3 regions of the Colwellia sp. BRX10-4 genome follow, and region 1 is predicted to be linked to each of the others. Evidence: predicted binding sites of a transcription regulator. Region 1 holds the regulator's gene; each other region holds the start of a gene.
The links. The regulator FliA, encoded in region 1, starts transcription of late flagellar genes. The targets are predictions, from matches to a motif close to CTAAAGNTNNNNNNNNNNNNGCCGATA.
Positions count from the first base shown of each region.

Region 2: a site for FliA is predicted at 3,623-3,649, ahead of pomA (flagellar motor protein PomA). Genes of this name have one in related genera too.
Region 3: a site for FliA is predicted at 5,008-5,034, ahead of H4J67_RS13625 (VC2046/SO_2500 family protein). Genes of this name have one in related genera too.

Region 1 covers NZ_JACGVZ010000001.1:370,184-377,493, reverse strand. The annotation lists gene H4J67_RS01770 (chemotaxis protein CheA) at 1-1,933, opposite strand, end outside; gene H4J67_RS01765 (protein phosphatase CheZ) at 1,947-2,690, opposite strand; gene cheY (chemotaxis response regulator CheY) at 2,739-3,122, opposite strand; gene H4J67_RS01755 (RNA polymerase sigma factor FliA) at 3,174-3,893, opposite strand; gene H4J67_RS01750 (MinD/ParA family protein) at 3,965-4,810, opposite strand; gene flhF (flagellar biosynthesis protein FlhF) at 4,923-6,497, opposite strand; gene flhA (flagellar biosynthesis protein FlhA) at 6,585-7,310, opposite strand, start outside.
Region 2 covers NZ_JACGVZ010000003.1:71,602-78,911, forward strand. The annotation lists gene H4J67_RS04375 (hypothetical protein) at 1-55, opposite strand, end outside; gene dxs (1-deoxy-D-xylulose-5-phosphate synthase) at 233-2,116, opposite strand; gene ispA ((2E,6E)-farnesyl diphosphate synthase) at 2,154-3,044, opposite strand; gene H4J67_RS04390 (exodeoxyribonuclease VII small subunit) at 3,044-3,307, opposite strand; gene pomA (flagellar motor protein PomA) at 3,821-4,588, shown strand; gene H4J67_RS04400 (flagellar motor protein MotB) at 4,601-5,539, shown strand; gene thiI (tRNA uracil 4-sulfurtransferase ThiI) at 5,734-7,188, shown strand; gene H4J67_RS04410 (ketopantoate reductase family protein) at 7,199-7,310, opposite strand, start outside.
Region 3 covers NZ_JACGVZ010000017.1:56,384-63,693, reverse strand. The annotation lists gene pta (phosphate acetyltransferase) at 1-1,361, opposite strand, end outside; gene H4J67_RS13645 (acetate kinase) at 1,366-2,580, opposite strand; gene yfbV (terminus macrodomain insulation protein YfbV) at 2,771-3,202, shown strand; gene rlmA (23S rRNA (guanine(745)-N(1))-methyltransferase) at 3,226-4,041, opposite strand; gene xthA (exodeoxyribonuclease III) at 4,058-4,864, opposite strand; gene H4J67_RS13625 (VC2046/SO_2500 family protein) at 5,069-5,614, shown strand; gene H4J67_RS21270 (SEC-C metal-binding domain-containing protein) at 5,817-5,924, opposite strand; gene H4J67_RS13615 (YchJ family protein) at 5,909-6,418, opposite strand; gene H4J67_RS13610 (hypothetical protein) at 6,514-7,005, opposite strand; gene H4J67_RS20750 (hypothetical protein) at 7,128-7,262, shown strand.

The DNA of each region.
Region 1 (7,310 bases):
CTTGACCAATTAAACTGTCGACCACAAAGCCAACTTGCTGATTGCCCAATTGAACGATGACCACATGACCTTTTTCTCTTGGCTTTTCAACAAAATCACGAACTAACCACTTATCTAAGTAAAAGAGTGGTATCGCCTTTTTACGAACAATAATGGTTAGTTGTCCATCAACAACGTTGGTCGTGGTTAAATCAAGATGAAATATTTCATTGACACCAGCAAGTGGCAAGGCAAATGTTTGTTTACCAACAATAACCATTAATGTCGGTAAAATAGCTAACGTTAACGGTACTTTAATCTCTAAGATTGTACCTACACCCATTTCAGAATCTATACTTACCGTTCCGTTTAACTGGGTAATTTTAGTCTTGACTACATCCATGCCAACACCACGGCCTGAAACTTCTGAAATCTCAGTCTTGGTAGAGAACCCTGGAGCAAAAATCAAACTAAAAGCTTCTTTATCTGTCATTCTAGCAGCTGAATCAACATCTAGAACTCCACGAGTAATCGCAATTTCTTTGAGCTTTTCTGCATTCATGCCAGCACCATCATCTTTGATGGTTAATAATATATGATCACCCTCTTGAGAAGCAGAAAGCACCACGACACCTTCTCTTGGTTTACCTAATGCTTCGCGCTTATCGGGCATTTCTATACCGTGATCTACAGAGTTTCGCACCAAATGCACTAATGGATCAGCGAGTGCCTCAACAAGGTTTTTATCCAGATCGGTTTCTTCACCTTTAAGGACTAATTTAATTTCTTTATCTAAACTGCGCGCTAAATCTCGAACAACTCGAGGAAATCGTCCAAAGACTTTTTTGATTGGCTGCATACGGGTTTTCATTACCGCACCTTGCAAATCAGTCGTTACCGCATCAAGATTAGAAACAGCTTTTGTTAAATCTTCATCCTCTTTAGTTAAGCCTAAACTTGATAAGCGATTTCTCACTAAAACAAGCTCACCCACCATATTCATAATTTGATCAAGACGTTTAGTGTCAACTCTAACAGTCGTTTCACCCTGCATTGCTTTAGCAGGTGCTTTTTCTGGTACTGGCGCTTTAGCGACAGGTTTAGCTGCAGGCGCTACAATTGCTGTCTTCGCGGCTGGTGTTTGAGCAACAGGAGTTGGTGTTGGTGCGCTAGGTGCTGGAGTAACCGATAATTTCGGCGCTTGACCTTGACCATGTAATTCGTCTAATAAGGCTTCAAAGTCATCGTCACTTATTTCATCTGATGAACCGCTATTTGATGAAGATGGCTTACTTGAATTATTAGCAGCGACTTCGGGCGAAAAAGCCCCTTGACCGTGAAGTTCATCAAGCAAGGATTCAAATTCGTCATCTGAAATATCATTGCTGTCTGAAGACGTTGCTGTTGCTGCATGTGCTGGCGTTGAAGCTGAGCCACCACCATGGAGTTCGTCAAGAAGCCGTTCAAATTCATCTTCTGACATTTCGTCGCTAGAAGAAAAGCTTTCGCTTTCATGAGTAGCGACTGCTTCAACAGCTACTGGCGCAGGCACTTGATCTTTGCCTTCGGGTTGGCTTAAACGATGCAGTTCTGCAAGTAATTGAGCATCTGCTTTATCAAGTTTTTCGCCGTTTTGAACTTGTACAAACATTTCATTTACAACATCAAGCGCTTGTAAAATAACATCCATTAAGCTGGCACTAACACTACGTTGGTTGGTACGTAACAGATCGAAAATATTTTCCGCGCCATGACATACGTCAACTAAATTATGTAATGCTAAAAAACCAGCCCCACCTTTAACGGTGTGAAATCCTCTAAAAATAGCATTTAATAATTCGGCATTATCAGGGTCGTTTTCAAGTTCTACGAGTTGTTCCGAAAGCGTTTCAAGTATTTCTCCAGCTTCTATTAAAAAATCCTGAAGAATCTCTTCATCTTGCTCAAATGACATCCAGCAACTCCTATTAAAATCCTAAACTTGATAAAAGGTCATCAACATCATCTTGGTCAGCGACAACATCATCACGTTGTGCTGCATTAACGATCGGGCCTTCAACTAAGTTATCACCTACTTTAGGTTTACTTCGTTCTGCATTACTATCTGTCGTAATACCAAAAGCGGTTAGCATACCAATTAAGCTATCCTCTACTTCACGAACTAGATCAATAACTTTACGAATAACTTGTCCGGTTAAATCTTGAAAATCTTGCGCCATCAAAACATCAGTCATTAAATCATGCATACGCACTGATTCTCTATCTGTCGTTTTTAATAATAAATCTATATCAACACATAAACTTTTAAATTCGGTTAATTCCAATTTGTTATGCATTAATTTTTGCCATAACGGATTAACAGCCTTTATTTGCTTTTGTATTGTATCCACAACGGGAAAAATAGATTCTACAGCATCCATGGTTTTATTAGCAGCTTCTTCCGTTCGCGTTATAACGTAATTTAGACGTTCTTGAGCATCGGGGATATCTGCTGTCGCTAAATCATTTAACCTAGAATCTAATTGAAAATTATTTAATGAGTCATGTAGTTGACGAGTCAGCTTGCCTATTTCAACAAACAATTCAGAATTAATTGGATTTTGAATTTCAGCAATTAATTCATCTGCCTTGTCTTGTTGACCACTTTCTAAATATTCGACCAATAGCTTTGCTTCTTCCAAAGAAACATGCACATTTGTATTCGCACTCATGCAAAAACCTCACGTTTAGATTAATTAATTATCTATCTAATTAATGAATTAACCTAAGCGTTGAAATATTTTATCTAGCTTGGCGTTTAACGTCGCTGCGGTAAATGGTTTTACAATATAGCCATTAACACCCGCTTGAGCCGCCATCACAATTTGTTCTTTTTTGGCTTCAGCAGTGATCAGCAAAACTGGGATATGTGATAATTTTGCATCGGCACGGATGGCTTTGAGCAAATCAATACCTTGCATACCTGGCATATTCCAATCAGTTACAACAAAGTCAAAAGAGCCTTCTTTTAACATCGGTAAAGCAGTGCTACCGTCATCTGCTTCTGAAATGTTAGTGAAACCTAAATCTCGTAACAAGTTTTTGACGATACGTCTCATCGTTGAAAAATCATCAACAACAAGAACTTTCATATTTTTATCCAAGGCACCCTCCGGTGAGAACATTTTAAAATTGTAATTATATGTATATTCTACTCAACTTTGCCAAGATTGCATACGTCCTTTTAACCTATGCATCGCTTGACTGTGAATTTGGCTAACACGCGACTCACTTACATCAAGCACTTGACCAATCTCTCGAAGATTTAATTCTTCGTCGTAATATAGTGACAGTACTAGAGCTTCGCGTTCGGGTAAAGTGGAAATGCATGCTGTTAACGATTTTTTAAAAACTATTTTTTCAAAATTATCATAGGGATCGTTATTATTCACATCTTCCATATTCGATATAGCATCTGCCCCCGTACTTAAGTCTTCAATACCAATTATTTTACCAGTACTGACCTCACTTAGAATATGATGGTAGTCATTTAACGAAATATCAAGTTTTTCAGCAACTTCAATATCAGTTACATCACGACCTAAACTTGCTTCAAGCAATTTTATCGCTTCACTGACCATGCGGCTATTTTTATGAACAGAGCGGGGAGTCCAGTCACCACGGCGTATTTCATCAAGCATAGCACCACGGATACGGATACCAGCAAAGGTCTCAAAACTTGCACCTTTGCCGTGATCAAAATTATTAGACGCTTCAAGCAGGCCTATCATGCCTGACTGGATAAGGTCATCAACCTGCACGCTCGCAGGTAACCTTGCTAATAGATGATAAGCGATTCTTTTAACTAAAACTGTATGCTGCGAAATTATAGCAGATTTATCAGTTTGAATACTGTAAGCATTTGATTTTACCACTATCGCTCACTCGCTAAATTATAGGAAAGATAAAGAACTTTCAACAAACTACTCATATCTGATTACTATTGTTATTGATGTTCTAACAATTGTTCAATAAAAAACTCTAAATGACCTGATGCTTCTTTAGGCACTGGCCATTTAATTAAATTACCTGCTAAAGATTTAAAAGCAACCGCTGCAGGCGATTGTGGATAAGCTTCAACAATTGCTTTTTGTTTTCTAACGGAATTTCTTATATTTTCGTCAAATGGAATCACCGCAACGAGTTCAAGTGCAACATCTAAAAATCGATCGGTAACTTTAGAAAGCTTACCAAAGAGTTGCTGTCCTTCTCTTGGTGTTCTCACCATGTTGGCAACAACTTTAAATTTAAATACGCCATGATCTCGACTTAATAATTTCATTAAGGCGTAGCAATCAGTAATAGAGGTAGGTTCATCACAGACCACTAACATTACATCTTGTGAGGCACGGCAAAAGCTTAGTACCATATCGGAAATACCGGCTGCAGTGTCAACAATAAGTACATCAAATTTTGTGTTCATATCACTAAAAGCGCGAATTAAACCCGCATGTTCAGCTGGCGTTAAATCGACCATAGATTGTGAACCTGACGTAGCAGGAATGATATTAATGCCAGCGGGACCTTCAATAATTATATCGTCTAATTCACATTCCCCAGAAAGCACATGTGATAAGTTACGTTTTACCCGCAAACCTAGCATAACATCGACATTAGCCAAGCCTAAATCGGCATCTAAAACTAAAACTCGTTGTCCTAATTGTCCAAGTGCAATAGCGGTATTAAGCGAAACGTTAGTTTTACCTACTCCGCCTTTACCACCAGATACAGCAATAACTTTTACCGGAGCTGAATTTTGCATTTTTCTTAAGCCACTTGCTTGATCATTCATTTATCGTCTTTCTCTACTTTCTTACGAATAGCCATCAATTTAATTTAGTATAACCCTATAATCATTTATTCTGCATATTTTTATAGTCTTAAAATCACATATTTAGAACATGTTATGGAAATACAGCTGTATTAGCACTCATCGGTGCTGTTCGCCAATTTATTGGATTATTAATTTGATTTTTCGCGCTCATTTTATCTGCTAGCGTAACGAGTTTTTCAGCATTTGCAACTTTAATATCTTCAGGAACTCTTTGTCCATCCGTTAAGTAGCCTATCGCTAAACCGTTTTGAATCGAAGTGGAAATTATTTCCCCTATGCTAAGGCTTTCATCAAGTTTAGTATAAATACAGCCTGCTAAAGGTACTTTTTTAAAGCGATCAACATTTTCTTGCATAACTCGTTGCTGAGTATTAGCCGCTAACACTAAATAATTGCGAATTCTGACCCTTGCATTAGAAACTAAAGTGGTTAGGTGTTTAGCTAAACGCATATCACGTTGCCCCATACCTGCAGTATCAATAAGTATTAGTTTCTTTTTGGAGAACTGTTGCAACAATGTATCTAAGGTTTTAGCATCACTGGCAAGCTTTACATCACAACCAATAATTCGCCCGTAAGTAGCTAATTGTTCAAATCCAGCAATACGGTAATTATCTGTTGAGATCATCACCACTTGGTCTGCGCCATGAATCTGAGCAAACCGCGCTGCGAGTTTAGCGACGGTAGTTGTTTTACCTACGCCGGTAGGTCCCACTAATGAAACCACACCACCACGATGAATAATGTCATTATTAGTGGTATTAATTTGTTGGCTGATAAATTTCTTCGCTAATAACCAAGTATCTTGGTCATTTTTTTGTGCTGGTATATAGCCTGCAATTTGATCTGAAACTTGTTCGCTCATACCCAAAGACATTAGTCGATTAACCAACATCGCGCGAGTGGGATCTTTTTGCGCCATATCCTGCCACATTAACCCCGAAATTTGGTGTTCTAATAATTCACGAATAGAAGACATTTCGTGTTTCATCTTCTCTAAGTCGGCGTTATTTACATTTTGTGGCGGTAACCCATCGGTTACTAAAGACTGTGCTTGGTTCATTACCGGCTGTTGATAGGAGTCGCTTGATTGTTCATCACCTTGTTCTTGGCTATTTTGCTCCAAACGGTCGGTGAAGCTTTTAAATTGCTGCTCAATATTACTTGACGGTGTTGGCGTTGAAACTGGCACTGAGTTACTAGGGTTATTTAGCTTAGCGGCTGCCTGGACAATTTTATCATGCTGAACTTGATTAATACCTTGACCAATATTTGCAGGTGCTTGCTGAACTTGACGGCTTAATAAAGCCGCTAAACTGTCTGAGGGTAAGCGGCTATCTTCTGCTGTAGAGTTGTGCGAAACACTAGGACTGGTCAAGGGATTATTTTGTCTAATATTGACTACATCATTGTCTATCGAACGGTCAAAACTTTTTGTTGCTTGCGCTGTAGAGTTGTTTTCACGAGAATTTTGCATTACAGGTTGTGTTGCTTTAATTTCTACGTTGTTGTCAACCGCAGCCATTAATTCAACGCCTTCAGGTACACGTTTATTTGACATAATCACAGCGTCAGCACCTAGCTCGTCTTTGATTTGTGTCAGCGCACTTCTCATATCTTTTGCTACAAAACGTTTAATTTTCAAAACTAACCCCTTATCAACTGCAATTGCTATTAATGATTGATTCATTTAACCGCAAATATTTTCTGCTGTTCATTACTGACATTGTAATTATTGACCTATGGCGCTGACTATCTTTATCTGCTTATCATCTGGAATTTCTTGGTACGAAATTACCCGCAAACCTGGAATAGTATATTTAACAAATTTAGCCAGTACCGCTCGTAAAATCCCTGAGGTTAACAATATTGGCGTATCACCCGCCATTTCTTGTTGTTGAGCACCATCAGCTAGTGATTTTTGTAATCGTTCTGCTAAACCTGGTTCAATGCCAGCACCATCATCGCCAGCCATTTGCATGGACTGGTGCAACATCTGTTCCAACTCTGGCGCCAAAGTTATGACAGGTACCTCAGACACTGGGCCCACTAACTCTTGAACAATGAATTTACGCAAGGTAATACGAACAGCTGCGGTTAAAATTTCAGGATCTTGGGACTTAGGGCCATACTCTACTAACGTTTGAATAATACTGCGCATATCACGAACGGCAACACCTTCATTCATCAGGTTTTGTAGTACTTTAACCAAAGTACCCAGTGATAAAACATCTGGGATGAACCCTTCAATTAATTTAGGGTAATTTTTGCCTAGCATATCAAGAAGGTTTTGTACTTCTTCATGACCAAGTAACTGTGCTGCGTTATTCGTCAGTATTTGACTTAAATGAGTGGCAAGGACAGTCGATGAGTCAACCACGGTATAGCCTAAAGACTGTGCATGTTCGCGTTGTGCTGGTTTTATCCATACCGCTTCTAATCCAAAAGCAGGATCGAT
Region 2 (7,310 bases), on a different contig from region 1:
TTAGCGCAAGAGAAATAATACTTCGATTGAATTCTATTAAATAATCCTTATTCATGTATGAGAAATATATCGCGTATATTATTTAAGCAGATAAAGACAAATTTTTAAAGAAAAAAACAATAATTAGTGGTAAAAATAAGAGGGTAATTAGAGTAAAAGATAGGGGAGATAAAGATTAAGTCACTAATATTTAACTATTATTAGTGACTTTGGGTTGGAGTTTTAACAATGTTTAGCGTTCAACAAAATAGGTTATTTTATCAATAATACCTTTGCTATCTAAGCCAAGTTCCTGATGAATCTCTTGTTGGGTGCCATGCTTAATAAAGGTATCAGGTAAGCCAATATTTAATATTTTAATCGCAACACCTTGGCTTAATATATATTCATTGACTGCTGAACCTGCGCCACCCGCAATTGCATTATCTTCAACGGTCACAATAACACTATGGCTTTTTACAATGTGGTCAATAAGTGTTTCATCAAGCGGTTTTATAAAACGCATATCAATGAGCGTCGTATTTAATTGTTGAGCCGCTATCTTTGCTTCATCAAAGGTACTACCAAAGTTTAAAATGGCAACCTTTGGCTCAGCACTGTCAGTGGTTGTTTCTAAAATAGTTTTTGCTTTACCTATTTCAATTGTTTCGCCGATGTCAGGTAAAGGCGCACCGTTGCCTGACCCTCTTGGATAACGAACAGCCGCAGGACCATTATGCTTAAACCCCGTGCTAAGCATCAATTGACATTCTCGTTCATCCGATGGTGCCATAATAACAATATTTGGAACACAACGCATAAAGCTTAAATCAAATGAGCCTTGATGAGTTGGCCCGTCTGCGCCAACAATGCCGGCTCGGTCAATTGCGAACAAAACGGGTAAGTTTTGGATCGCCACATCATGAATGAATTGATCGTAACCACGCTGTAAAAAGCTTGAATAAATAGCGACTACCGGTTTTTTACCGCCAATTGCGAGACCCGCAGCAAAAGTTACCGCGTGTTGTTCTGCAATCGCGACATCAAAGTACTGATTAGGAAAGCGCTGACTAAATTCAACCATGCCGGAGCCTTCACCCATGGCAGGTGTAATGGCTATTAGTGAATCATTATTTTCTGCTGTTCTGCAGAGCCAATCGCCAAATATTTTTGAATAAGTGGGTAAACTTGGCTTACTCTTTGGCAAACTCGTTTGTGCGGGATCAAATTTAGGGACAGCATGATATTTTATTGGGTCTTGCTCTGCTGCGTGATAACCTTTGCCTTTTTTAGTGGCAATATGAAGGATTTGAGGTCCTTTTAAGTTACGCATATTAGTAATGGTATCAACCAAACCATTGACATCATGACCGTCGATAGGGCCAATGTAATTAAAGCCTAACTCTTCAAAAAAGGTACTGGGTACAACCATGCCTTTTAAATGTTCTTCGGCACGACTTGCTAATTCTTTAATAGGTGGAATACCCTTAAGTATGCGCTTACCGCCTTCGCGTATCCCTGTATATATACTGCCAGATAACAATCTAGCAAAGTGATTATTTAATGCACCAACATTTTCTGAAATTGACATTTCATTGTCATTTAAAATAACCAGCATATCGCTTTTAATATCACCAGCATGATTTAACGCTTCAAAAGCCATACCTGCTGTCATTGCGCCATCACCAATAACAGCAACAACTTTACGATTTTTGGCTTCTTGTTCTGCAGCAACGGCCATACCGAGTGCCGCAGAGATAGATGTGCTTGAGTGACCAACACTTAATACATCATATTCACTTTCTTCACGCCAAGGGAAAGGGTGCAAACCATCTTTTTGACGAATAGTATGCAGTTGATCGCGTCGACCTGTTAGGATTTTATGTGGATAAGCTTGATGGCCAACATCCCATATCAAGTGATCAAAGGGCGTTTTATAAACATAATGTAATGCGACCGTTAATTCTATTGTGCCTAATCCAGAAGCAAAATGGCCACTACTTTTACTTACAGAACTTAATAAGTAACTACGCAGTTCTGTACTGGCCTGAATTAGCTGGCTCTTATCTAACATGCGCAGATCGTCAGGAGAATTTATATTGGCCAATAAAGGGTAGTCAGCAAGATTTATAGTCATATTTATTTTGTTTATTCTTTAAATTGCAAGATCAAGATCAATGAGCGCGTTTGATAATAAACGTCGCAAATTGAGCTAAGTTATCTGTATTGTAGGGTAAAGTTGCTAAAGCTTGAAGTGCTTGTTGATATAAGTTGTCAGCTTTTTGCTGAGCGCCCTGTAAACCTAATAGCGCAGGGTAGGTACTTTTATTAGAGGAAACGTCTGAACCTGCTGGTTTTCCTAGCTCTTCCACACTAGAAATAATATCAATTATATCATCGCGCACTTGATAGGCTAAACCAATATGATCAGCATAAACGGCGAGTTGGTGCTTTTCATCGGCAGAAATATCGTTACTTAACTCTGTAACCATGGTCACAGAGGCTTTTAACAACGCACCTGTTTTTAGTGAATGTAGTTTTTCTAGTTCAACTAAAGTGATCACTTTATCGGTCGCAGAAATATCAAGTGCTTGTCCACCGCACATGCCTTGGTAACCTGAAGCATTGACTAATTGACGGATTAAGCTAATACGTTTTGATTCAACCGCGGCGCTAAAGTTATGATTAACTAAAATATCAAAGGCAAGCGTCTGTAAACTATCACCCGCTAAAATAGCAGTCGCTTCATCAAACGCTTTATGACAAGTTGGTTGCCCACGACGTAAATCATCATCATCCATCGCAGGTAAGTCATCATGAATTAATGAAAAAGCATGAATACATTCTAATGCTGCCGCAATACCGTCAACGTCAGATAAGTTAAGTCCCAGTGCATCACCGGTAATATAACTTAAATAAGGACGCATGCGTTTACCACCAATTAATAAGCCATATTGCATTGCCGATAGCAATTTTTGATCATTTATTTCATAAGCGGCTAATTTGTTGGCAAGGTATTCATTAATGCGCGTTTGATAAAAGTCGAGTTGATATAATTGGGTCACTAATTACTACCCAAACTTTCTGAGTCAACTTCGTTTTCAAAATCTTCAAGTTGAGCTTTACCATTTTTTGTCAGTAAGATTTGAATCTTTTGTTCAGCATTTTTTAACTTTTCTTGACTGGCTTGGCTGAGATTTAAGCCGCGCTCAAAAAGGGTCATTGAATCTTCTAAACTCAACGCTCCTTGTTCTAAATTCTGAACAATAGTTTCAAGTTCTAAGAGTGATTCTTCAAAGCTTAAGTTTTCTATTTTTTTCTTAGCCATCATCGAGGGTTCAGTGATTAAATATCTATGCGCAAATTTATACCAAACGCCTTAATTAATCAATAAACTTCAAATGCTTTTGCCCCTTAATGACTATCATATACTTTCTATTGTGGGTCATTTTACGACTAGAATAGCGCTTATATTTATCATTAACGCGTTGCGCTTAACGATAACTAGATAAATATAAATTGGCTTAGCATAAATATAGCGAATTTAGTTGGCAGTATTAACTGTTTCTGGACTGTACGTTGTTAAAGATACAGAACAATTATTTTGTTCAGTCAAGTTAACCTTAAAAATAGGGACTAATTACTTAAGTTATTGACAATATAGACGATAATAAACTTATAGAGCCGTAACCCGTTCATATGCCGTTTTAACTCTGCGCTTTGGATGGTTACGGGTAAATCACGAGCGTGGATAAGAATATAAGTATTCGCGTATCGTAATACCTTAATGTATTATCAAATAATACGACTATCCGTATCATTTTTTTGTGGAGACTTTTTTGTGGATATAGCAACAATATTAGGTGTAGTAGGCGCAATAGGTTTACTCATTATGGCAATGATGTTGTCTGGTGATATCGGTATGTTTATTGACGTTCAGTCAGTTATTATTGTTTTTGGTGGTTCAATATTTGTTGTGTTATCTCAATATAATCTCAGTCAGTTTTTTGGAATTGGGAAAATTATAGTTAAAGCTTTTATGTTCAAAATGGAACAACCTGACGACCTTATTGAAAAATCAGTTGAGATGGCAGATGCGGCCCGAAAAGGTGGTTTCTTGGCATTAGAAGAAGCCGAGATCACCAATGGTTTTATGCAAAAAGGTGTGGATATGTTGGTCGATGGTCACGACGCTGATGTAGTTAGAGGTACTTTACAAAAAGATATTCAATTAACCTCAGAGCGACATGAAACTGGCGTTGGCATGATGATGGCGCTTGCTGATGTTGCGCCTGCAATGGGCATGATAGGGACTTTAATTGGTTTGGTGGCGATGCTATCAAATATGGATGATCCAAAATCTATTGGTCCGGCCATGGCTGTTGCTCTATTAACAACGCTTTATGGTGCGTTCCTTGCTAACGTTATTGCTAGTCCTATTGCTTCAAAATTAAAGCTTAGGTTAGCTGAAGAGAAAATGAATCAAGAACTCATTCTAGATGCTATTTTAGGTATTCAAGATGGTCAAAATCCACGTGTTATCGAGGGGTTGCTTAAAAACTATCTTGCTGAAGGTAAGCGTGTTGTAAATACCACAGAAGAAGAATAACGGGAGTAATTTATGGCTGAAAAATGTAAATGTCCACCTCCCGGACTCCCGGCTTGGATGGGTACTTTTGCTGACTTAATGGCACTATTAATGTGCTTTTTCGTTTTACTTTTATCTTTTTCTGAAATGGATGTTTTGAAATTTAAACAAATCGCGGGTTCAATGAAATTCGCCTTTGGTGTTCAAAATAAGATTGAAGTAAAAGATATTCCCAAAGGCACCAGTATTATCGCGCAAGAGTTCCGCCCAGGTAAACCAGAGCCAACACCTATTCAGGTAATCCAGCAACAAACCATGGAAATGACACAACAGATGTTGGAGTTCCAAGCAGGTGATGAAACCTCTGCAGGTGGTCGACAAGAACAACGAGGTACAGAACGTGGTGGACAATCACAAAGTACTGCAGATGAAATGTCAGCCCAGGCAATGCAAAAGGCTCAAGACGAATTAGAGCAGGCTTCGCAAGAGCAAGTAAATGAATTAGTTAAAAAAATTGCTGATCAATTAGAACAACAAATTCAAGATGGTGCCATAGAGCTTGAATCTCTCGGACAACAAGTAATTATTCGTATTCGTGAAAATGGTTCTTTTCCTTCGGGTTCTGCTTTTTTACAACCACAGTTTCGCCCTATCATTAGAGAAATAGGTGAACTACTCAACACGGTTCCGGGTGAAATTATGGTTTCTGCACACACAGATGATCGCGGTATTAGTTCAGAGTTATTTTCTTCAAATTGGGATTTATCAAGTAAACGAGCTGTCGCTATTGCTCATGAATTAATTAAAGTCCCTGAGTTTGACCAGTCGCGTTTACTGGTTGTTGGTCATGCCGATACAAGACCGGTAGTGCCTAATACTAACGCGCTAAATCGTAGAAGAAACCGACGTGTTGAGATTTCAATTAACCAAGGTAAAGCTAAGGAAACCGAACCTGTTTCTATTATTAAATAATAAATTAAGCTGAGAAATTCAACTGTCGTGATGGAGTTAAGTGATAAACCCCCGTTTATTGCTTAGCGTACATTTTTCAACTTACTCTTCTTTTCAACTTACTCTTCATTTCAATTTCGTGTATAATTCGCGCCATCATTTTTGTCGGCCGATTATGGCCTTTAGTCTAGTTTGATATTTAGGGTCGCTTGTTCATGAAATTCATCGTAAAACTCCAATCTGAAATTGCTGTAAAGAGTCGTCCGGTTCGTAAGCGCTTTACTAAAATTTTAGAATCCAGCATTAAAAATGTTTTACGACGTGTTGATGAGCAAATTACCACTCAGGCAAACTGGGATAATATAGAGGTTAATACTAAAAATAACTGTCCTAAAAATCGTTTGGCAGTAATTGAAACCTTAAAGTGTGTTCCTGGTGTTGCTCATTTTCTTGAAGTCCAACAAGTGTTATACACTGATGTTCATAGCATTTTTGAAAAAACTTTAGTAGCACACCAAAAAACTATTGAGAACAAAACTTTCTGCGTTAGAGTAAAACGTAAAGGAACACATGATTTTAGTTCATTAGAAGTTGAACAATATGTTGGTAGTGGTTTAAAAAAACATGTTGAGTCATCGAAGGTTAAACTGAAAAAACCTGACGTAACTATCTTATTAGAAATTAAGGAACAATATTTATTTATTGTCGCTGAGCGTCACGAAGGCTTAGGCGGATTCCCAATCGCAACACAAGAAGATGTTTTATCGTTAATGTCAGGCGGTTTTGATTCTGGTGTCTCTAGTTTTCAAATGATAAGAAAAGGTACTCGTACTCACTATTGTTTCTTTAATTTAGGTGGCGCTGCTCACGAAGTTGGCGTGAAGCAGATGAGCTACTATTTGTGGAATAAATTCGGTGCCTCACACAAAGTTAAATTCTTTTGCGTTGATTTTGAACCGGTTGTTGCTGAAATTTTAGAAAAAGTAGATAACGGACAAATGGGCGTTATTCTTAAACGTATGATGATGCGTGCTGCTGCTCAAATCGCTAAACGCGCTAAAATTAAAGCATTGGTTACCGGCGAAGCATTAGGTCAAGTATCGAGTCAAACATTAACTAATTTAAACATAATTGACAGAGTAACGGATACGTTAATTATTCGTCCATTAATTGCTTACGATAAACAAGATATTATTGATATTGCTCGTAAAATTGGCACGGAAGATTTTTCTAAAACCATACCTGAATACTGTGGTGTTATCTCTAAACGACCAACAATAAAAGCTATTTTACCAAAGATCGAAGCAGAAGAAGAAAAGTTTGATTTTGATATTTTAGACAAGGTTGTTGAAGAAACCCGTGTTTATGATATACGCGATATAGGCAAAGAAAGTGAAGAAGAAATTCATGCGGTTGATACAGTAGACGATCTTCCTAGCGATTCAATCGTTATTGACATTAGAAGCCCTGATGAAGAAGACGAAAATCCTCTCGAACTTGAAAACGTCAACGTTATTCATATTCCTTTTTATAAGCTACCTAATAAGTTTAGTGAGTTAGAGCAAGATAAAGAATATTTACTGTATTGTGACCAAGGTGTAATGAGTAAGCTACAAACACTATACTTAATTGGTGAAGGTTATAAGAACGTTAAAGTTTATCGTCCTTAATATGACACGTTTACTCGGGTAAGTATTTATCCTCAAGTGCTTTAACAGCTAACCATAGTTGAGTATTTATCGCTGTGGTTAGTTGATGTTTCTCCCCTAAACGGTGAATGTAACCGTTGATA
Region 3 (7,310 bases), on a different contig from region 1:
GTAATTAATAATCCTTCTGGTAATTGAATACCCTGTTGTTCTGCAATCAATAAAATACTTTCTTTATCACCCAATAACTGACAACGAGCAATGCCACGTTCAACACATATTGCAGCAGCCTTAATGGTTCTGATATCTGTGCCTTCTGGCAAAACAATGAGTTTATTTGCACTGCGGGCAAGTTCCGTGAGTTTATGCCTGAATGCAGGTGGAGACATTTGGCTACTTTGTGCAACATTTTCGGACAGTTGCTGTAACCAATTCACAGACAAATTATCAGCAATATATTCCTTTACTTTTTCATGACGTTGAATATCATCTGCAGGAGTTTCTGGGTTGTAGTTCATTAAATGACGAGACGTCTGCCAAGTATCCCAAGGCACAGAAAGCACGGGTAGGCCGGCCTCTAAAGCTTGTTGACAAAGTGTCATTACTTGTTTGTTAGGTTTATAGCCGTTAGTCAACAATAATGCCCCCACTTTTGTACCATTTAAAGCTGATAGACAAGTGGCGATAATAATGTCGGTTCTGTCCCCAGGAGTAACAATTAATCGACTTGGTTGTAGATGGCTCATTAAATTGCCGACGCTGCGTGCACAAAAACTAATACTACGGATACGGCGATGCGACATATCACCGGTATTTAACACTTCAGCATTGAGGTAATTACAAATATCCATGACCCGTGGTGCGATTAAGTCCATTTCCCATAAGGCAGTACCTAACAAGTCAAAATGACGATTTTTAAATATCGATAAATTAATCAGCGTAGCGAGGTCGAACTCACTATTAAAATCACTTTCACGAGGCAGTAATCCATACTCATCTTTGTCGGGACTATTAATGTTGTTAATAATACAACCAATAAGGCGTTTGTTTTTTATTCCGCCAAACGTTTCCGCACTAACTTCTAAACGATCCTCAAACTCTTCAGCGCTATCGTTATCGGGGGCTGCCACCAAAACAATATCTGCTGACAGTGCTTGAGCAACATCTCGGTTGATCCTTCCCGCGTAAGGTTGGCGTGTTGTTGGTATTAGTCCTTCAATAATTATTACATCATATTGTTTTTCAAAGTGATTGAAATCTCCAACAATTTTTTCTAAAACAATATTATGCTTACCATCGCCCATTTGTTGTTCTACATAAGCTAATGATACAGAAGTCCCTAAGTTTGGTGTATTGAGCTTACTTTGAACGGTATTATCTTTGTGGGCCAATAAACGATGAGAGGGTTGACTTATTGGTTTAAAGTGGCCAACATTTATACCTTTTTGCTGACACGCATGAAGTAAGCCTTGCACAACACTGCTAAGTCCAACGCCAAAACCTACTGGGATCAACATGATTCTATGTGACATGACTTTATTCCTTAGTTGAGCTGTTATTATATAAAAGTTGTGAGGTTTGCTCGGCAATAACCCACTCTTCATTTGTTGGAATAACTAAAATAGGACGAGAGTTTTCTGTATTGATATTACCCGCCTTGCCAAAGCAGCAAGCTTGATTCTTATCGCTTGCAACAAAGAAATTAAGTAGGCTCAATTGATCAATAATATTGGCTCTAATTAGCGTCGAATTTTCGCCAATACCGCCGGTAAATATTAAGGCATCGATTGATGTTAAGCTGGCAGTAAAAGAAGCAATTGACTTTGCAACACGGTAGCAAAATATATCTAATGCTAACTTTGCTCGTGGATTTTTATCCTTTAACCAAGCTTCTTCTATTTCACGACAATCGTTGCTTAACCCCGAAACGCCCAGAAGGCCGCTTTCTTTATGTAACAAATGGCTCACTTGCGCTGTGGTATAACCGAGTTGATTGATTAGGTGAAAAATAATACCCGCATCAACATCGCCGCTACGTGTACCCATCATCAGACCTTCCAGCGGTGTTAAACCTAAGCTAGTATCGACACTCTTACCATTTTTAATCGCTGTAACACTGCAACCATTGCCTAAGTGAGCACTGATAAAATTACTTTCATTAATACTTTTATCGAGGGCTTTAGCCGCTTGTTGTGCAACAAAATAATGGCTTGTACCATGAAAACCATAGCGTCGAATACCATGCTCTTGATAGAGAGCGTAGGGAATACCATAAATATAAGCTTTTTCTGGCATCGTTTGGTGAAAAGCTGTGTCAAAAACGGCAACTTGCGGCACATCAGTAAAAACAGCTTCCGCGGCGTTAATACCCATCAAATTTGCTGGGTTGTGTAATGGGGCAAGCTGAGACAAGTTACTGATGGTGTTTTTTACTTCATCAGTAATTAACGTTGGCATACAATAGTGTTCACCACCATGGACAACGCGGTGGCCTATGGCACATATTTGTAAATTTAATTGTTGTGAAACTAAGCTGTCAACTAAAGCCATTATCGCTGTTCGATGATCAAATGGATGAGGTATAGCCGTGTGCTTTTTTTGTCCCTTAACGTTAATCTTGATGCTCGCTTGTTCGGATAATAAGCGCTCAGCTAGTCCTGATAGTAATGTTTCGCCGTTTTCTGGTTTAATTAAAGAAAATTTTAAGGATGAACTACCGCAATTTAACACTAAAATTAGATTTTTTTTCATGGTTTTATTTAATGCTCATTTATTAGGTGGTTAATTTTTTATTACAATACGTTAATTGAAATGATTATAGACCAAATATAGCGTTAAAATATTAATATGAACTAAGGAAGTTAACTTTAGGTAGACTTCATTAAAACTAGTTACAACTTTGTGCTATCTTTTAAATAACAGTTGTTATAATGTATTGTCTATGAGTATGAGTGTAGTAGAACTAATTAAGCTAGGTCGAGAGTATATGCGACTTTGGCCGCAGCGAGCAGAGTTAGGCAATTATTTTGCCGAGTATCAAGCTGTTCAAATTTGTCGTTTGGCTTTTCGCTATTTACCGGGTATTGCGTTGTTTTCTTTTATTATGCAACTTTACCTAGGATCGATGACATTATCACCACAGGCGTTAGTTTATAGCTTATTTATTTTAAGTATTCCACTACAAGCACTGTTAATGCTTGGCGTCAAAGCCGATAAATTTTTGCCGCTGGCACTCGCCTCGTGGTACAAAGAAAGTGTTGCTAGAGTCAATGAGGCGGGTGGTTCCATAAAGTTATCACTGCACAAACCACGTTTTATTGATTTAGCTAAACTGCTTAACATCAGTCATCAGTCACAAAATTCTAAATTTTAAACGTTTAACGGTTGAGTTAAACGTTAATTGACCGTATTTTTATAAAGACGTATCAAAAAATCAGCTTGGCAAGTGAAATTATTTCTTGTTTTTAAATCGTTAAGTAAGGCTTCAGTCGTTTTAAAGGCAAAAGGGGTCATTGCTAATAAGTTAATAATATCTTCACCTTCAGCAAATTTCATTTCATAGTTCACTTCTTTTTGTGCAATCAATGTTAAATTTTCAATAGGACTTTTAGTCATATCATGTTGTTGCGCTGTTCGGTATATTAATGCTTTTAGTTCTATTAAATGATTTTTTGCTGGCGTTACTGTGACTAAATAGCCATTAATAGCTAATACCCGAGTGAATTCTTCTTCAAGAATTGGTGCGTAAATAGAGTTGATCCAAGAAAAGTAGTTTTCACTAAAAGGCAACTGTGACAAGGTGGCAACGCTAAATTGACAATCTTTATATTTTTTAGCGGCATTTTTAACCGCATTTTTTGCAATGTCAATACCATAAACACGGTTGGTAGGCCTTACATACTGTTGAGTATAAAAACCTTCACCACAGCCAGCATCAAATACCGGCTTTGTTATATCACCATATTGTTGATATAGAGATTGTAATTCATCAGCGAGCGGCTGATAAAAGCCTTTATCTAGAAACTGACGACGTGCGTTAACCATGGATTTATTATCACCGGGGTCTTTTGAATGTTTATGTTGAACGGGCAATAAGTTTACATAACCTTCTTTTGCTTCATCAAAGCTATGATTGTTCTGACAACGATAGCTTTTGTCAGTTAACACTAATGATTTTTTACAAATGGGGCAAACGTATTGAGCAAGGAGCATAGTATTTACTCAACAGCTACTTAAAAGTAGACCAAATCGGCGCGTGATCTGAAGGTTTTTCAATAGCACGTAGTTCGTAATCAATATCGGCTTCGATACATGTTGCCGCCATCTTGTGCGTTGCCAAAACGACATCTATGCGTAAACCACGATTATCAACAAAACCTTTAGAACGATAGTCAAACCAAGAATAACGTTCCGCTTTTGTTGGATGCAATTCTCTAAACGTATCTTTAAATCCCCAAGCCATTAAAGTTGCAAGCCATTCTCTTTCTTCGGGTTGAAAGCTACACTTGCCGGTCTTTAACCAACGCTTTTGGTTAGGCTCACCAATACCAATATCTAAATCAGCGGGTGAAATATTAATATCTCCGATAATGACAACATGCTCATTTGGGGTATGGTTGTCATTTAAATAGGTCATTAAGTCTTTATAAAATTGACGCTTATAGGGATATTTTGTTTCATGCGTGATGTTATCGCCTTGCGGGAAATAACCGTTTAATACCGTTACTTTTTCACCTTGTTCATTGGTGGTTTCAATCATCACCATACGTTTTTGAGACTCTTCAGTATCGCTAGCAAAGCCCATTTTAACAATGTTGGCTGCTTTTTTACATAACATAGCCACACCATAATGTGCTTTTTGACCATGAAAATAAACGTGATAACCCATAGCTTCAACAGCTTCAACGGGAAAAGCATCATTATGAACTTTGATTTCTTGTAAGCCAATAATATCAGGCTGGTGCTTATCAATGATGGCTTGAAGTTGGTGTAAACGCGCACGAAGGCCGTTAATGTTAAAGCTAATGATTTTCATAAAAGACTCGATATTGATTTTTTCCACATGCTACCAGAAGTTATCAGAGAAGGTTATTATTAATTGCTCGTGAAGTGAATTAGGTACTTATTAACTTCAACTTTTTAATAGACAGGTAAATGTGTAAATAAATAAAAATTAAACTCAACTAAATTAAAGGATTGCCGATATAAGCTTTAGAGAAAATAATAAAGTTGAAGTACATTGCTTACAAAGTCAGTTGACAGTCAAATTCTGGTACACGAATTACAATTAGGTGAACAACTTAATGTAAGTGTGCACAGTGCTCGACGAGCTGACTTTTCACTCTTATTGGCAATGTTAAGTGATGACGTACCTAGCCATAGTCAATTTTCTTTGCCAAAAACTGTCGTTGATACTAAAACGATTAATGATGCAAGCTTACGTAAAACGTTTGACCTTCCTGATAAAGCACCTTTATCGCTAAATGAAAATCACAGCACGGCAATATTTGATCAAGCAGAACTTATTCAGCAGAATAACCTAGCAGAATTACGTTTATCAAATGCTTTGTTGCCTAAACCGCTTGCTTTTCGAGATGATAAAAAGCATATCAGACAAGATGTATTAAATAATACCTCGCTGTATTGCCAGAAAAAATTTAATCAACAAAAGAATAATACGCCGCAAGAAATCGACAGTTCAAGGTTAGCATTTGATACTAAAGGTTGGCTTAATGCCGTGCATAATACTATCGTTAAAGCGCCGTTACTTGATGCTATAGCATAAGGTTATTGCATTAGCGCGCTAATAAAATCGTTCGTGTTGAGGTTATTTATGACTAACTTTTTCAGTTTACTGGCCTGAGCATTTTTGAACTTGATTATTAATTGTTGAGTTAACTGGCTGCAGCATTGTCTACATTTTTTATTACTATGACAAAAGCATCGCCGGTTTCTTGTGCAGGAGATATGATTGTTAATTGTCGAATCTAACAAACACAGCATTGCCTAAATTTTTTATTGCTATGACAAAAGCATCGCTGGTTTCTTTTGGGAAAAGCTTGATTGTTAATTGTTGAATTTACCGGCCACAACATTGTTTAAATTTTTTATCACTATCGCAAAAGCAAGCTTGGTTTCTTTTTGGCGCTATCAGCGCTTCATTGTTACTGACTTCTCCATCTAAATATCGCCATTGACCCTTTTCCACAACAAAGCGTGATGTTTCCTTCACCAGAAAATACTCACCTTGATATTGGTAGTAAGCCGAAAAGCAAACCGTCGGTAAGTGTTGCCCTTTATTGTCAGCGTTTACAGCATTTTGATCATTAAGCTCGGTATAATCACTGGCAGCATTAATGGTTAGTTTTAACCATTTGGTTTCTTTGGCCCATGCTGATATATCAGCGATTGATTGTAATGCTCTGCTAGCTTGAGCATAAGTCTGATAAATATAATCAGCTGCTTCTGTTGCATAGGCGCTATAGCGAGAGCGCATCAATTGCTCTGGTGATTGTGCACAGGTCTCTTGATTTATTAATAAGCAGCAGCATTGCTGAAAACTAATATTTGAACCACATGGGCATTGCATAAAGTCGACATTATTTTAGAAAAGTAATTGATCTATTTTAGCAGAGCAAAATTTTATTTTCTGTTTTAATAACGGCAAAATCGCTTCAAACTCAATTAATGTAACAATAAAGAAGAATCCGAAAGAGTGACGTAACTTTTTAGTCGTTGCTGGTTTAAACGCTTTTGAGTTTGCTTGGTTAAAATAATGCATTGAGTTTGTCCTTTTTCTGCGAATTGAGTGAGTTGGCTTAATTGTGATTTATCTAAGGTGGCATTACACAAAATAACAGCCGAACAGTGACCTTTTTCTAAAGCATCTTTAATAGTATTTAGTGAGATGTTACGGTGATGAAGATTAACTTTTAAGATTTTTTTAGGGTCTATTTTTCCTTGAACAGACAATTGCTGAAGCGGCTTCTCTTCAGGGTTTATCATCAGGATCCATTTGTTATCTAAATCATGATTTTTGAAAATTTCAGTATACTGCTGAGATAGTTCAATGGTATTAGCAATACTTCTAACATCACACCAATTGTGTTTTGTGATAGCCATATTTGTAGTTTCTAATGCTAAGGTGTTGGTATTAATGTGATTTATTGAGTTCATTTTTAAAACCTCGATATACTGTATGTATGTACAGTATATCGTTTTTGGTGTTTATTCAAGCACTTTTTATAATTAATATTAATTGATCATACTGAAGGATCTAATGCGATAAACGTCAGTAAATGCACGAAAGTAGTACCAACAGTATTGAAGATACCCGCACTATTGATTGGCGCAATGCTGTGCTTGGGTATTTTAGTGACAGACAATTATTAACGCTTAAGCTTTCCTTAATAAAAGTTTGTTATTTTCATTAGCCAAATATTCAAGGTAAAGACCTCCCTATGAATAAACGCTATTAACCT